3 regions of the Enterobacter sp. 3U4 genome follow, and region 1 is predicted to be linked to each of the others. Evidence: predicted binding sites of a transcription regulator. Region 1 holds the regulator's gene; each other region holds the start of a gene.
What was found. The regulator sigma-54, encoded in region 1, starts transcription at its own class of promoters, with help from an activator protein. The targets are predictions, from matches to a motif close to GTTGGCACANNTTTCGCTNT.

Region 1 (5,432 bases):
CGTGATGGCTGAAGTCGGGCTGAGCATCGCCGTTGCCGATGCGCATCCGCTGCTGATCCCACGCGCTGACTACGTTACCCACATCAACGGGGGCCGTGGTGCCGTACGTGAAGTCTGCGATCTGCTTTTGCTGGCGCAGGGCAAGCTTGATGAGGCCAAAGGGCAATCGATATGAGTAAAACCAGACGCTGGATTATCATTTTGCTTTCGCTTGTCGCACTGGTATTGATTGGCGTGAACCTTGCCGATCGCGACGATACGCAAACGGAAGTGGTCAACAATAACGATCCAACCTATAAAAGCGATCACAGCGACACCGTGGTCTACAGCCCGGAAGGCGCGCTGAACTATCGCCTGATTGCCCAGCATGTTGAATATTTTTCAGATGACGGTATTTCGTGGTTTACCCAGCCTGTCATGACCACATTTGATAAGGACAAAGTTCCGACGTGGTCAATTAAGTCAGATCGGGCAAAACTGACAAATGACCGTATGCTTTATCTGTATGGTCACGTTGAAGTCAACGCCCTGACCGCTGACTCGCAACTGCGAAAAATTACGACGGATAATGCCCAGATTAACCTGGTAACCCAGGACGTGACCTCGCAGGATCTGGTCACACTGTATGGCACAACATTTAATTCCAGCGGTTTGAGAATGCGCGGGAACTTACGCAGCAAGAACGCCGAGCTGATTGAAAAGGTTAGAACCTCCTATGAAATTCAAAACAAACAAACTCAGCCTTAAAGTAATTATCGCCAGCGCGATGCTGGCGACCAGTCTCCCCGCGCTTGCTGTTACGGGCGATACCGACCAACCGATCCATATCGAGTCTGATACCCAGTCTCTCGATATGCAGGGCAACGTCGTCACCTTCACGGGTAACGTCGTCATGACTCAGGGCACCATCAAAATTAACGCCGACAAAGTGGTCGTGACCCGTCCGGGTGGCGAGCAGGGCAAAGAGATCATTGATGGTTACGGCAACCCGGCAACCTTCTACCAGATGCAGGACAACGGCAAGCCGGTGAAAGGCCACGCCTCGCATATGCACTACGAGCTGGCGAAGGACCTGGTCATCCTGACCGGAAATGCGTATCTGGAACAGCTGGACAGCAACATTACCGGCGACCAGATCACCTATCTGGTGAAAGAGCAAAAAATGCAGGCCTCCAGCGAGAAAGGCAAACGCGTCACGACCGTACTGGTTCCGTCGCAGCTGCAGGACAAAGGCAAAGGCCAGGCCCCGGCACAGAAGAAGAGTAACTAATTCGTTATGGCAACATTAACTGCAAAAAATCTCGCGAAGGCCTATAAGGGCCGCCGTGTCGTAGAAGATGTCAGTCTGACCGTCAACTCCGGCGAAATTGTAGGGCTGCTTGGCCCTAACGGTGCGGGTAAAACCACCACCTTCTACATGGTCGTTGGCATTGTGCCGCGCGATGCCGGCAACATTATCATTGACGATGAAGACATCAGCCTTCTGCCGCTGCACGCGCGCGCGCGTCGCGGGATCGGCTACCTGCCGCAGGAAGCCTCCATTTTCCGTCGTCTCAGCGTTTACGATAACCTGATGGCGGTCCTGCAAATTCGTAACGACCTGACCAGTGAACAGCGTCAGGATCGTGCCAACGAGCTGATGGAAGAGTTCCACATTGAGCATCTGCGCGACAGCCTCGGTCAGGCACTCTCCGGCGGGGAACGCCGTCGCGTTGAGATTGCGCGTGCGCTGGCCGCAAATCCGAAATTTATCCTTCTGGATGAACCGTTTGCTGGCGTTGACCCGATCTCGGTTATCGACATCAAACGAATCATTGAACACCTGCGCGACAGCGGGCTTGGCGTCCTGATCACCGACCACAACGTCCGTGAAACGCTGGCCGTTTGCGAACGCGCGTATATTGTGAGCCAGGGCAATCTGATCGCCCACGGTACGCCGCAGCAGATCCTCGAAGACGATCATGTTAAGCGCGTCTATCTTGGGGAAGACTTCAGACTCTGATAGGGTAGAGGTAACGTAACGCCGAACCGGAGAAAAATGCTCTGAACATGAAGCAAGGTTTGCAATTAAGGCTCAGCCAACAACTGGCAATGACGCCGCAGCTACAGCAGGCAATTCGCCTGTTGCAACTGTCCACGTTAGAACTTCAGCAGGAGCTCCAGCAGGCGCTGGACAGCAACCCTCTGCTGGAACAAACCGATCTTCATGACGAGGTAGACACTCAGCAGTCACAGGATACAGAAGCGCTCGACACTGCGGATGCACTCGAACAAAAAGAGATGCCCGACGAGCTTCCGCTTGATGCCAGCTGGGATGAAATCTACACGGCCGGAACCCCTTCCGGTACGCGTGCAGACTACCAGGACGATGAGCTACCGGTCTATCAGGGAGAAACCACCCAGTCGCTGCAGGATTACCTGATGTGGCAGGTGGAACTCACCCCCTTCTCCGATACCGACCGCGCGATTGCTACGTCAATTGTCGATGCCGTTGACGACACCGGCTATTTGACCGTCACGCTGGACGATATTCTGGAAAGCATGGGCGACGATGAGATTGAGCTTGAGGAAGTTGAAGCCGTTCTGAAGCGCATCCAGCGTTTCGATCCGGTAGGCGTAGCCGCAAAAGATCTGCGCGACTGCCTGCTGATCCAGCTCTCTCAGTTCAGCAAAGAGACGCCATGGCTCGACGAGGCGCGTTTAATCATCAGCGATCATCTGGATCTGCTGGCAAACCACGATTTCCGCACCCTGATGCGCGTTACGCGCCTGAAGGAAGAGGTGCTGAAAGAAGCGGTGAATCTGATTCAGTCGCTCGATCCGCGCCCCGGTCAGTCGATCCAGACCAGCGAACCCGAGTACGTGATCCCGGATGTGCTGGTCAGAAAACACAACGGCCGCTGGGTAGTTGAATTGAATTCAGACAGCATCCCTCGCCTGCAAATCAACCAGCAGTATGCCTCCATGTGCACCAGCGCGCGTAACGACTCCGATAATCAATATATTCGTAGCAATCTTCAGGAAGCGCGATGGCTGATCAAAAGTCTGGAGAGCCGAAATGATACGCTGCTACGCGTCAGCCGCTGTATTGTCGAACAGCAGCAGGCGTTCTTTGAGCAGGGTGAAGAGTATATGAAACCGATGGTACTGGCGGATATCGCTCAGGCCGTCGAGATGCATGAATCAACCATTTCCCGTGTCACCACGCAGAAGTATCTGCACAGTCCACGCGGTATATTTGAGCTTAAGTATTTCTTCTCCAGCCATGTGAATACCGAGGGCGGCGGCGAAGCGTCGTCAACGGCCATTCGTGCCCTGGTGAAGAAGTTGATCGCCGCGGAGAACCCCGCGAAGCCACTGAGCGACAGTAAGTTAACCACCATGCTGTCCGATCAGGGTATTATGGTGGCACGTCGTACTGTTGCGAAGTATCGAGAGTCTTTATCCATTCCGCCGTCCAACCAGCGTAAACAGCTGGTCTGACACAACCGATAAGGAAGACACTATGCAGCTCAACATCACTGGACAAAACGTCGAAATTACTGAGGCTTTACGCGACTTTGTGAACGCGAAGTTTGCAAAACTCGAGCAGTATTTCGAAAGGATCAATCAGGTCTATATTGTGTTGAAAGTGGAGAAAGTGACTCATATCTCGGATGCCACCCTGCATGTTAACGGGGGTGAACTGCATGCCAGTGCGGAAGGGCAAGACATGTACGCTGCTATCGACGGCTTGATTGATAAGCTTGCACGACAGCTCAATAAACATAAAGATAAACTGAAACAACACTAATTGTCCGGGCAGTTAACGGGTGCAGGACGGCCTGTTGTGAAACACAACAGGCCATTTGTACAGTTAGCGCTTAGGTGAAATTATGATGAACAACGATTCCGCTCTTCAACTGAGCAATGTCCTTAACCAGGAATGTACCCGCAGTGCGGTTCACTGCCAGAGCAAAAAACGTGCGCTGGAGATCATCAGTGAACTGGCCGCAAAACAGCTGGGCCTGCCGCCGCAGGTGGTGTTCGAAGCGATTCTGACCCGTGAAAAGATGGGCAGTACCGGTATCGGCAACGGCATCGCGATCCCGCATGGCAAACTGGAAGAGGATACCCTGCGTGCCGTCGGTGTGTTTGTGCAGCTTGAAACACCGATCGCCTTCGATGCCATTGATAACCAGCCCGTCGATCTCCTCTTCGCGCTGCTGGTTCCTGCTGACCAGACGAAAACCCATCTGTATACACTGTCGCTGGTCGCCAAGCGTCTGGCTGATAAAACCATTTGCCGTCGACTGCGCTCGGCTCAAAGTGATGAAGAGCTCTATCAAATTATCACTGAAGCAGAAGGCAATCAGGATGATGCATAACCAGGAGATGGCCTTCACATCTGTTGTCCTGAGGAGAAACGGAACATGGTGCTGATGATTGTCAGTGGCCGTTCAGGGTCGGGGAAATCCGTTGCTCTGCGCGCGCTGGAAGACATGGGTTTTTACTGCGTAGATAACCTGCCGGTCGTGTTGTTGCCCGATCTGGCCCGCACGCTTGCAGAGAGACAAACCTCTGCCGCCGTCAGTATCGACGTTCGTAACATGCCGGAATCGCCAGAGATCTTCGAACAGGCCATGAGCAACCTGCCTGATGCGTTCTCGCCTCAGCTGCTGTTCCTTGATGCAGACCGCAATACGCTGATCCGTCGCTACAGCGATACCCGTCGCTTGCACCCGCTTTCCAGTAAGAACCTCTCTCTGGAGAGCGCGATCGATGAAGAGAGCGACCTGCTGGAGCCGCTGCGTTCTCGTGCCGACCTGATTGTCGACACCTCTGAGATGTCCGTTCACGAGCTGGCGGAAATGCTGCGTACCCGGCTGTTGGGTAAACGCGAGCGTGAACTGACGATGGTGTTCGAATCCTTCGGCTTTAAGCACGGTATTCCGATTGATGCGGATTACGTTTTCGACGTGCGCTTCCTGCCGAACCCGCACTGGGATCCGAAGCTGCGCCCAATGACCGGTCTGGATAAACCCGTCGCGGCCTTCCTCGACCGGCACACAGAAGTTCACAATTTTATCTACCAGACGCGAAGCTACCTTGAGCTATGGTTACCTATGCTGGAGACAAACAATCGTAGCTACCTGACGGTGGCGATTGGCTGTACCGGCGGTAAACATCGTTCGGTTTATATCGCCGAACAGCTGGCCGACTATTTCCGCTCGCGCGGGAAGAACGTTCAGTCCCGTCATCGCACGCTGGAAAAACGTAAAACATGACCGTAAAACAGACCGTTGAGATCACCAACAAGCTGGGTATGCACGCCCGCCCGGCGATGAAGCTGTTTGAGCTAATGCAGGGTTTCGATGCAGAAGTTCTGCTGCGGAATGACGAAGGTACCGAAGCGGAAGCGAACAGCGTGATCGCCCTGCTGATGCTGGATT
Region 2 (5,432 bases), 450 kb from region 1:
TGGCGTGCGGATGGCGGTGCCAGTCGATATTGAACAGGCTGATAAACAGCCCGCACAGGCCAAACGTCACCAGCCAGATGGCGTTCAGCGGCGTGATCTCAACCGCGTGGCGAATCAGCGGCATAACGGCCTCTGCGGACAGGCCGCCGAGCAGGACAACGCCGCCTGCCGCCAGCGTCAACAGGCTAGCTACCGCCCCGCCAATCCCGGCGATCGCGCCGCTGAGAGTTTTGTGGAATGAGAAGATCTGCGCCAGAACAGCGGCGGCAGCAAAACAGGCTACCGCGCCGGTAATCATCATTGCCGCGTTCATTTCGCCCCCTCGTTAAGCGCCTGTAGCAGAGAAAGGTCGCCAAAATCACTGTTGATGGTCAGCTCGCGCTTGCGCTTGCTGGTACGGGCGATGTCGCGAATGTTAACCAGAATCAGCGCTTTCGTCGGACAGGTCCGCACGCAGGCCGGGCCCTGTTCATCGAAGCTGCACAGGTCGCACTTCACCGCCACGGCACGGATGCCGGGCACCCAGTCCAGCAGCGTGCTGACGCGTGCAGGAGCCGGAGGCGCGGGCGGGGCTTTAGGCGAGTTGGCGTTCGCCGGGATGTGCAGCGGGCGGCTGCCGGAAAATTCAATCGCGCCGAACGGGCAGGCAATGCCGCACAGCTTGCAGCTTACGCACAGGCTTTCGTTCAGCTGGACAGCGCCATCCACGCGGGTGATGGCATTTACGGGGCAGACACCCGCGCAGGGGGCGTCTTCACAGTGATGGCAGAGCTGCGGGGCAGACTCTTTTTCATTACGCATGACGTGCAGGCGCGGCATGGACTGCAGCCCATGCAGGCGATGCGTTTCCGAACACGCCGCCTCGCAGGTTCGACAGCCAATGCAGACCGTCGAGTCAGCAATTACAAAACGGTTCACCGGGTTATCCTCTGGTGATAGTCATTTTTGACGAAAAACTGTCTTGTCGACACTTCTCGACACGGATGGGTCAGGCCACGTTTGCTGAGGCATTTCCATCCATCAGCTGCTTCAGGTTGACCGGAAGATCGTGCTCAACGGCGGCGTACAGGCCGTTATAGACCGGCGCGATTTTTTCCAGATAGTGCTCCAGCACCTGCTGGCGATCGCGGTTGCTGACGTGGCCGTCCACCATGCCGTCGGCCATCAGCTGCGCCTTCGCAATACACTGTTTTTCGCCGTCTTTTGTCTCGAGGTAGTACTCAATGGTGTGGCTGTTGAAGTTATCCGCCAGGGTAACGTTGATCGTGAAATGGCCGAACAGAACGAAGCGCATGTCGCCCTGCGCCGCGCAGCTCATCGCGTGGTGAAGACGCGCTTTCGAGAGGGTAATGCCCTGAACCAGAGAGTTGCAGTAGAGGTGCCACTGGTCCTGCAGCTGCTGATGACGCTGCGCGATGTAATCCGCTTTTTCGCTGATTTCCCAAATAGTCATAGAAGGTATCCGTTTAATGGAGATAGCGGCTGTTAAGCAGATTCCATGCCAGTTTTTATCTTTATGATTTTAAAATGATTTAACTTAAAAAGCGCTGTCAACACCGCGGTGTCGACGTGTCATTTCGACAGCGTTGACATCGTCACGCCTTAACAAAAATCAAGCTGGCACTGTTATTGCATTACCGGGGCAATTCATTGAGGAGGCGTTATGCACGAAATCACCCTCTGCCAGCGGGCTCTGGAACTTATCGAACAGCAGGCAGTGCAAAACCACGCGAAACGCGTCACCGGCGTCTGGCTGAAGGTCGGGGCATTTTCCTGCGTCGAGACAAGCGCCCTGACCTTCTGTTTTGAGCTGGTATGCCGCGGCACGCTGGCGGAAGGCTGCGAGCTCCATATCGAAGAGCAGCAGGCGGAGTGCTGGTGCGAGCAGTGCCAGCAGTACGTCACCCTGCTTTCATCGAAGATACAGCGCTGCCCGCAGTGTCAGAGCAGCGGGCTGCGCATCGTGGCGGATGACGGCATGCAGATCCAACGCCTCGAAATCGAGAAGGAGTAAAGTATGTGTAGTACCTGCGGTTGCGCCGAAGGCAACCTGTATATAGAAGGGGATGAACACCGCCCCCACTCCGCGTTTCGCTCCGCGCCCTTTTCACCTGCTCCGCGCCCTTCTGCGGCGTTGACCGGTATCACTTTCGCCCCGCAACGGTCCGCTGCGGGCGATCTGCATTACGGCCACGGCGAAGCGGGCACCCACGCGCCGGGCATCAGCCAGCGCCAGATGCTGGAAGTGGAAATCAACGTGCTGGACAAAAATAACCAGATCGCCGCCCGCAACCGCGCGCGCTTCGCCGCACGCAAACAGCTGGTGCTGAACCTGGTCTCCAGCCCCGGCTCCGGCAAAACTACGCTGTTAACGGAAACGCTCAATCGCCTGAACGGGCGCGTCTCCTGTGCTGTGATTGAAGGCGATCAGCAAACCGTTAACGACGCGGCGCGCATTCGCGAAACCGGCACCCCGGCGATTCAGGTCAATACCGGCAAAGGCTGCCATCTGGATGCGCAGATGATTGCCGATGCGTCCCCGCGCCTGCCGCTGGCGGATAACGGCATTCTGTTTATTGAAAACGTCGGCAACCTGGTCTGCCCGGCGAGCTTCGACCTGGGCGAACGGCACAAGGTGGCGGTGCTTTCAGTGACCGAAGGTGAAGACAAACCGCTGAAGTACCCGCATATGTTTGCCGCCGCGTCCATCATGCTGCTGAACAAAGTCGACCTGCTGCCATACCTGAATTTCGACGTGGATAAGTGCCTGGCGTATGCCCGCGAGGTGAACCCGGAGATTGAGATCCTGCTGGTCTCCGCCACGCGCGGCGACGGCATGGACGGCTGGCTACAGTGGCTGGAGAGCGAACGATGTGCATAGGCGTACCTGGGCAAATTTACGCCATCGACGGTAAACAGGCCAAAGTCGAGGTCTGCGGCATTCTGCGCGACGTGGACCTGACCCTGGTGGGCAGCAGCGATGAAACGGGCGCATCGCGTCTCGGCCAGTGGGTGCTGGTCCACGTGGGGTTTGCCATGAGCGTGATTAACGAAGCGGAAGCCCGCGACACGCTCGATGCCCTGCAAAACATGTTCGACGTGGAGCCGGACGTGGGCGCGCTGCTGTACGGCGAGGAGCGGTAATCATGCGTTACGTTGATGAATACCGCGCGCCGGAGCAGGTGCTGCAGCTTATTGGCCACCTGAAAACGCGCGCAGCGCTGCTGGACTACACGAAAGAAAGGCCGCTGCGGATCATGGAGGTGTGCGGCGGGCACACGCACGCGATCTTCAAATTTGGCCTCGACCAGCTGCTGCCGGAGAACATAGAGTTTATCCACGGCCCCGGCTGCCCGGTCTGCGTGCTGCCGATGGGGCGCATCGACAGCTGTATCGAAATAGCCAGCCAGCCCGACGTCATTTTCTGCACCTTTGGCGACGCGATGCGCGTGCCGGGGAAAAATGGCTCGCTGCTCCAGGCGAAAGCGCGCGGAGCCGACATCCGGATCGTCTATTCGCCGATGGATGCCCTGACGCTGGCAGAGAGTAATCCCGCGCGCAAGGTGGTGTTTTTTGGCCTGGGATTTGAAACCACCATGCCCGCCACCGCCATCACGCTGCAGCAGGCGAAAGTGCGCGGCGTCGATAACTTTTTCTTCTTTTGCCAGCACATTACGCTCATCCCCACCCTGCGCAGCCTGCTGGAAGAGCCAGGTAATGGCATTGATGCCTTTCTGGCACCGGGCCACGTCAGCATGGTGATTGGCACAGACGCCTACGGTTTTATCGCTCAACAGTACAATCGTCCGTTAGTGGTCGCTGGTTTCGAACCTCTTGATCTACTGCAAGGTGTCACCATGCTGGTTGAGCAGAAAATAGCGGCCCTGAGCGCGGTCGAAAACCAGTACCGCCGCGTGGTGCCGGATGCGGGAAATGAACGGGCTCAGCAGGCGATAGCCGACGTCTTTAGCGTTGAGGGCGACAGCGAATGGCGAGGCCTGGGGCTGATTGCCGAATCCGGCGTACGCCTGACGCCAGCCTATCGCGCGTTCGACGCCGAAGCGCATTTCCGCCCGCAGCCGCAGCAGGTTTGCGACGATCCCCGGGCGCGCTGTGGCGAGGTGCTCACCGGCAAATGCAAACCGCATCAGTGCCCGTTATTTGGCAATACCTGTAACCCGCAAACGGCGTTTGGCGCGCTGATGGTCTCCTCCGAAGGGGCGTGTGCCGCGTGGTATCAGTATCGCAACCAGGAGTGTGAAGCATGAATACGGTGGAAATGGCGCACGGCAGCGGCGGACAGGCGATGCAGCAGCTTATTAACCGGCTGTTTATGGAGGCCTTTAACAATCCCTGGCTTGCCGAACAGGAAGACCAGGCGCGCATTGACCTCGCCACCCTCACCGCACAGGGCGACAGGCTGGCCTTCTCCACTGACAGCTACGTGATCGATCCGCTGTTCTTCCCGGGCGGCGATATCGGCAAGCTTGCCGTCTGCGGCACGGCCAACGACGTCGCCGTCAGCGGCGCCATCCCGCGCTACCTCTCCTGCGGATTTATCCTCGAAGAGGGGTTACCGATGGAGACGCTCACGGCCGTGGTCAACAGCATGGCGCAGACCGCGCGCGAGGCGGGGATAGCTATCGTCACCGGCGACACCAAAGTGGTGCAGCGCGGCGCGGCCGACAAGCTGTTTATCAACACCGCCGGCATGGGCGCGATCCCCGCCGATATTCGCTGGGGCGCGCAGCGCCTCAGCGCGGGCGACGTGCTGATCGTGACCGGAACGCTGGGCTGCCACGGGGCGACCATCCTGAACCTGCGCGAAGGCCTGGGGCTGGACGGTGAACTGCGCAGCGACTGCGCGGTACTCACCCCGCTGATTCAGACGCTGCGCGGTATTCCCGGTGTGAAGGCCCTGCGGGACGCCACGCGAGGCGGCGTGAATGCCGTGGTCCACGAATTTGCAGCAAGCTGCGGGTACGGGATTGAACTCACCGAGCGCAGCCTGCCCGTTAAGCCCGCCGTTCGTGGGCTTTGCGAACTGCTGGGGCTGGACCCGCTCAACTTCGCAAACGAAGGCAAGCTGGTGATTGGCGTTGAACGGGCCGCGGCGCAAGCCGTTCTTGAACAGCTGCGGGCTCATCCGTCAGGAAAAGAGGCGGCGATGATTGGTGAAGTGGTCGAGCGCAAAGGGGTGCGCCTGACCGGACTTTATGGCGTGAAGCGCACGCTGGATCTGCCGCACGCTGAACCCTTACCCCGTATTTGCTAGGCCGCGCCACAAGCGGCCAGCATGGATTTTTTTGCTCGTTTCTACTGGAAAGCACTATGCCGTATACACCGATGAGCGATCTTGGACAGCAGGGCCTGTTTGACATCACGCGCACACTTTTACAGCAGCCCGATCTCGGCGCGCTGAGCGATGCCCT
Region 3 (5,432 bases), 1.2 Mb from region 1:
ACATTACCCCAGCGACGGGGGCTATCTTCTTTGCGCTCATCGGCGGCGGCGTGGTCTGCGTGGGCACATCGCTGGTCGATCTGTTTAACCGTTTTCTGTTCAGCGCCAAAATTCTCTTCCTGATCGTCATGCTGGTGCTGCTGGCGCCGCACGTGCACAAGGTTAACCTGCTGACGCTGCCGCTGGAAAAAGGGCTGGCGCTCTCCGCGATCCCGGTCATTTTCACCTCGTTTGGCTTCCACGGCAGCGTGCCGAGCATCGTCAGCTATATGAACGGCGATATCCGAAAACTGCGCCGCGTCTTTGTGATCGGCAGCGCGATCCCGCTGATCGCCTATATTTTCTGGCAGCTGGTGACGCTGGGCAGCATTGACTCTTCAACCTTTATTGGGCTGATGGCGCAACACGCTGGTCTGAACGGTTTTCTGCTGGCACTGCGCGAGGTTGTCACCTCCCCGCACGTAGAGCTGGCGGTGCACCTGTTTGCCGACCTGGCGCTGGCAACCTCGTTCCTGGGCGTGGCGCTCGGCCTGTTTGATTATCTGGCCGACCTGTTCCAGCGCCGCAATACCGCGGCCGGACGGTTACAGACGGGCGCAATCACCTTCCTGCCGCCGCTGGCGTTCGCGCTGTTTTATCCACGCGGGTTTGTGATGGCGCTGGGCTATGCGGGGGTGGCGCTCTCGATCCTTGCTCTCCTCCTCCCTTCCCTGCTGGCGTGGAAAAGCCGCCAGCAGCATCCGCAGCAGGGTTACCGCGTGGCGGGAGGAAAACCGCTGCTGTGCGTTGTGTTTGGCTGCGGGGTGGTGATTATTCTGGTGCAGGTGTTGATTGCAGCCGGGATGCTGCCGGAAGTGGGTTAAATAAAAAAGGGGCTGTCATCAGCCCCTTTTTTATCAGTGCAAACAGCAGCTCTTAAACTTCTTCCCGCTGCCGCAAGGACACGGATCGTTACGCCCGACCTTCGTGCCGTTCACAATAGGCTTCTTCGCTTCCGGCTGCTGCGGGTTGTTCACCCAGTAGTTATACAGGCGCAGCGCCGCAGGCTGGATGCTCTCGATGCTGGCGATATACTCCTCTTCGGACAGTTCATCCAGCTTGTCGCTGTTCTCTTCTGTACCGTGCAGCGCAATCGTATCAAGATCGGCCTTCAGTGCTTCCGGCAAGGCTGACCAGTCCGTCAGCGCCACGCCGCGCATATAGCCGTAGCACCACTCTTCCACCACGGTATAGCTCTCGCCGTCCACGTCGTTATAGCCAAACATCGGTTCGAATTGATCCGGGTATTCGCTCAGGCGCTCGGCAATATCGTTCATGTGCTTAAAGCAGAGATCGATAAAACGGTTCATCTCACGATCGTTTTTCCAGCGCGGAATATACTTCTCGCCACCCCAAACCGCCACCAGCCAGGCATCTGGCTCAACGACAACAGGACCGGAAAGCACTGCGGTAAGCATGCCGTCCAGTTCGGACACGTCAATCACGGACGCGTCATCATGACCGTAAGACATTAACGTCTCTTCAAGCCACGCCATTTCGCTTTCATTCAATGGGCCTTCAGTCATCGCTGATACTCCTGCAAAAAAGGAAACGATCCTAACACATATCTCACGCCTCTCCGGGCTGAAGTTTAGGTCTTTATTGCTGCAAAAACGTGCAAACCGTGACCTTTGCACAACTTATGGGCTTTATTGTTAACGATATGTGATCTCCGCTGTAATTTCTTCTCCTCCCGCAAGGCGGCATAACGCGGCGCTCTATACTCAAACATGTCGCATGCCCGTCAATGGGTTAACCATTCTGGCAACGTTTTTGCTTAACGTTCTTTGTGCGCCCCCGCGCAGGGAAATCTCGCCGTATATGCAGGATGCCGTCTGTATCTTGTTCGTTTAGTGCATTTTGTTCTTGCTCGTGTTTCGGATTGGCTGCGCCGTCGGGCGTTCGGGTTTACGCCGTGGTGCAAAAACCTCTTTGCTAAGGAACATAATAATGTCGCTGAAATTTATCAGAACTCCTCTTTCTCTTGTGCTGGCCGGTTGCCTGGTGACGGCGTTTTCCGCCCGGGCAGATATTGTGATTGGCGTGGCCGGGCCGTTCACGGGTCCCAATGCGACCTATGGCGATCAGTACTGGCACGGCGCAACGCAGGCCGCCGAAGACATTAATGCCGCCGGCGGCATTAACGGTGAGAAGATCAAACTGGTTCAGGGGGATGACGCCTGCGAGCCCAAGCAGGCCGTCGCCGTCGCCAACCGATTAGTTGACCAGGATAAAGTCAACGCCGTGGTCGGCCATTTCTGCTCCTCTTCAACAATGCCCGCCTCCGAGGTGTATAGCGACGCAGGCATTATTGCGATTACGCCCGGCTCAACTAACCCGCTGATCACCGAACGCGGCATGAGCGATATGTTCCGCATGTGTGGCCGCGACGACCAGCAGGGTCAGGTTGCCAGCGACTTCATCATCGACAAGCTGAAAGCCAAACGCGTGGTGATTATTCACGACAAAGACACCTATGGTCAGGGTCTGGCTGACGCCACCAAAGCGGCGCTGGCGAAACGCGGGGTTCAGGATGTGATGTACGAGGGGTTATCCCGCGGTGAAAAAGACTTTAACGCGCTGGTCACCAAGATCGGCGCGCAAAAACCGGACGTCGTGTTCTTCGGTGGCTGTCACCCGGAAGCCGGACCGCTGGTTCGCCAGATGCGTGAGCAGGGCGTGCAGGCGAAATTCTTCTCCGGGGACTGCATCGTCAACGAGGAGATGGTGACCGCGGCGGGCGGCCCGCAATACACCAACGGCATTTACATGACCTTCGGTAAAGACCCGCGCCTGATCCCGGACGGCAAAGCGGTTATCGAGAAATTCCGCGCCGGTAAATTCGAGCCGGAAGGTTACACGCTTTACTCCTATGCCTCCGTACAGGCCATTGCCGCGGCCTTCAAGGCCACCGGCGGCAAGGATTCTGCCAAAGCCAGCGAGTGGCTGAAGGCCAATTCCGTCGACACGGTGATGGGCAAAAAAGCCTGGGACAGCAAAGGCGATCTGAAGGTCTCTGACTACGTGGTTTACCAGTGGGACGACAAAGGAAAATATGAGGAAGTACAGTAACGGGACGGAGTCACGCTCAACGTCGGCGGGCCTGCCCGCCGGCGCGTAATAAACATCAGGCTGCGCGTATCGCGCAGCCTATAAAACGAGCGCGCTAAGATGAGTACATTCTTCCTGCAACAGTTAATTAATGGCTTAACGCTGGGTTCCGTCTACGGCCTGATCGCCATCGGCTACACCATGGTGTACGGCATTATCGGGATGATCAATTTCGCCCACGGCGAAGTGTATATGATTTCCGCCTATCTCTGCGCCATTGGCCTGGCGCTGCTCTCGTTCTTCGGCCTGCAGTCGTTCCCGCTGCTGATCCTCGGCACGCTGGTGTTCACCATTGTGGTTACCGGGGTGTACGGCTGGACTATCGAGCGTATCGCCTACAAGCCGCTGCGCAACTCCACGCGCCTGGCGCCGCTGATCTCCGCCATCGGGATGTCGCTTATCCTCCAGAACTACGCGCAGCTGAGCCAGGGCCCGCGCCAGCAAGGGGTGCCGACCATGCTGGACGGCGTTATTCGCCTGCATCTGAGCGACGGGTTCGTGCAGATTACCTACACCAAAGTGTTTATTCTGGTTGCCTCGTTTGCCGGCATGCTGGTGCTCACCTGGATAATCAACCGTACACGCCTGGGGCGGATGTGCCGCGCGGTCCAGCAGGATCGTAAGATGGCCTCCATTCTGGGCATTAACACCGACCGGATTATTTCGCTGGTCTTTGTCATCGGCGCGGCGATGGCGGGCCTGGCGGGTGTGCTGATCACCATGAACTACGGCACCTTTGATTTCTACGTCGGGTTCGTGATCGGTATTAAAGCCTTTACTGCAGCGGTACTCGGCGGCATCGGCTCCCTCCCGGGCGCCATGCTCGGTGGCCTCATTCTCGGCGTGGCGGAAGCGCAGTTCTCAGGCATGGTGAACTCGGACTATAAAGACGTCTTCTCGTTCGGCCTGCTGGTCATGATCCTTATTTTCCGTCCCCAGGGCCTGCTTGGGCGCCCGATTGTGGCCAAAGTGTGAGGAAGAGAATGATGACATCACACGGTTTTTCACTAAAACGCTGCATTCTGGACGCGGTTTTTTCCGGGCTGATTGCGCTGATAATCTTCGGCCCCATCGCGGGGGTGGTGCTGGACGGGTACAGCTTTAACTTCGCCGGACAGCGACTGGCCTGGATGGTTGGCATCGTTATGCTCGGGCGTTTTCTGTTGAGCGCTTTTTTAGGTACCGCTGCCGGGGCCCGTTTCCTGGCGCGCTTCGAGGCCGATAGCGCGGGCGTATATGTCCGGCCAGCGGATTACAAAAGCCGCATGCGCTGGATTATTCCTCTGGTGATTGCTCTTGCGATTTGCTTCCCGTTTGTCGCCACCAAGTATGTGCTGACCGTCGCCATCCTCGGGCTGATCTACGTGCTTCTCGGTCTGGGGCTGAACATCGTCGTGGGTCTGGCCGGTCTGCTGGATCTGGGATATGTCGCGTTCTACGCGATTGGCGCATATGGGCTGGCGCTGGGATACCAGTATCTCGGCTTAGGTTTCTGGAGCATGCTGCCGCTGGCGGCAATCATGGCCGCCGCCGCAGGCGCCCTGCTCGGCTTCCCGGTACTGCGCATGCACGGTGACTATCTCGCCATCGTCACCCTCGGATTCGGGGAGATCATTCGTCTGATACTGAACAACTGGCTGACCTTCACCGGCGGACCCAACGGCGTCTCAGCCCCTCCCCCCACCTTTTTCGGCCTGGAATTTGGACGACGCGCGAAAGAAGGCGGCGTGCCCTTCCACGAGTTTTTCCACCTGACCTACAACCCGAACATGAAGTTTATTTTTATCTACGCGGTGCTGTTCCTGGTGGTGATGCTGGTGCTCTACATCAAGCACCGCCTGACGCGAATGCCGATTGGACGGGCGTGGGAAGCGCTGCGTGAAGACGAAATTGCCTGCCGCTCAATGGGCTTAAATCATGTTCTGGTGAAGCTTTCCGCCTTTACGCTGGGCGCGTCGACCGCGGGCATTGCCGGGGTGTTCTTCGCCACCTATCAGGGGTTCGTGAATCCAACCTCTTTTACCTTCTTTGAATCGGCACTGATCCTCGCCATTGTCGTACTGGGCGGTATGGGCTCTACGCTCGGCGTGGTGCTGGCAGCCTTTGTGCTCACGGTCACGCCGGAGCTACTGCGCAGTTTTGCCGAGTACCGCGTCCTGCTGTTTGGCATGCTGATGGTGGTAATGATGATCTGGCGTCCACGCGGTTTGATCCGCATTAACCGCAGCGGGTTTGCCGTGCGTAAGGGCGTCGCGCCATGAACGAAACGATATTACGCGTTG

Region 2: hypA (hydrogenase maturation nickel metallochaperone HypA) is a predicted target of sigma-54. The motif match lies at 1,617-1,636, and genes of this name have one in related genera.
Region 3: RVY89_RS05065 (branched-chain amino acid ABC transporter substrate-binding protein) is a predicted target of sigma-54. The motif match lies at 1,800-1,819, and genes of this name have one in related genera.

The regions. Positions count from the first base shown of each region.
Region 1 is NZ_CP136665.1:4,662,646-4,668,077, reverse strand. Features, by position in the region: gene kdsC (3-deoxy-manno-octulosonate-8-phosphatase KdsC) at 1-175, shown strand, start outside; gene lptC (LPS export ABC transporter periplasmic protein LptC) at 172-747, shown strand; gene lptA (lipopolysaccharide ABC transporter substrate-binding protein LptA) at 716-1,270, shown strand; gene lptB (LPS export ABC transporter ATP-binding protein) at 1,277-2,002, shown strand; gene rpoN (RNA polymerase factor sigma-54) at 2,050-3,483, shown strand; gene hpf (ribosome hibernation promoting factor) at 3,506-3,793, shown strand; gene ptsN (PTS IIA-like nitrogen regulatory protein PtsN) at 3,876-4,367, shown strand; gene rapZ (RNase adapter RapZ) at 4,413-5,267, shown strand; gene npr (PTS phosphocarrier protein NPr) at 5,264-5,432, shown strand, end outside.
Region 2 is NZ_CP136665.1:303,553-308,984, reverse strand. Features, by position in the region: gene hycC (formate hydrogenlyase subunit 3) at 1-313, opposite strand, end outside; gene RVY89_RS01505 (4Fe-4S dicluster domain-containing protein) at 310-918, opposite strand; gene hycA (formate hydrogenlyase regulator HycA) at 989-1,453, opposite strand; gene hypA (hydrogenase maturation nickel metallochaperone HypA) at 1,664-2,014, shown strand; gene hypB (hydrogenase nickel incorporation protein HypB) at 2,018-2,881, shown strand; gene RVY89_RS01485 (HypC/HybG/HupF family hydrogenase formation chaperone) at 2,872-3,144, shown strand; gene hypD (hydrogenase formation protein HypD) at 3,147-4,268, shown strand; gene hypE (hydrogenase expression/formation protein HypE) at 4,265-5,275, shown strand; gene flhA (formate hydrogenlyase transcriptional activator FlhA) at 5,332-5,432, shown strand, end outside.
Region 3 is NZ_CP136665.1:1,071,242-1,076,673, reverse strand. Features, by position in the region: gene tyrP (tyrosine transporter TyrP) at 1-863, shown strand, start outside; gene RVY89_RS05070 (YecA/YgfB family protein) at 897-1,565, opposite strand; gene RVY89_RS05065 (branched-chain amino acid ABC transporter substrate-binding protein) at 1,990-3,111, shown strand; gene RVY89_RS05060 (ABC transporter permease subunit) at 3,211-4,125, shown strand; gene livM (high-affinity branched-chain amino acid ABC transporter permease LivM) at 4,137-5,411, shown strand; gene RVY89_RS05050 (ATP-binding cassette domain-containing protein) at 5,408-5,432, shown strand, end outside.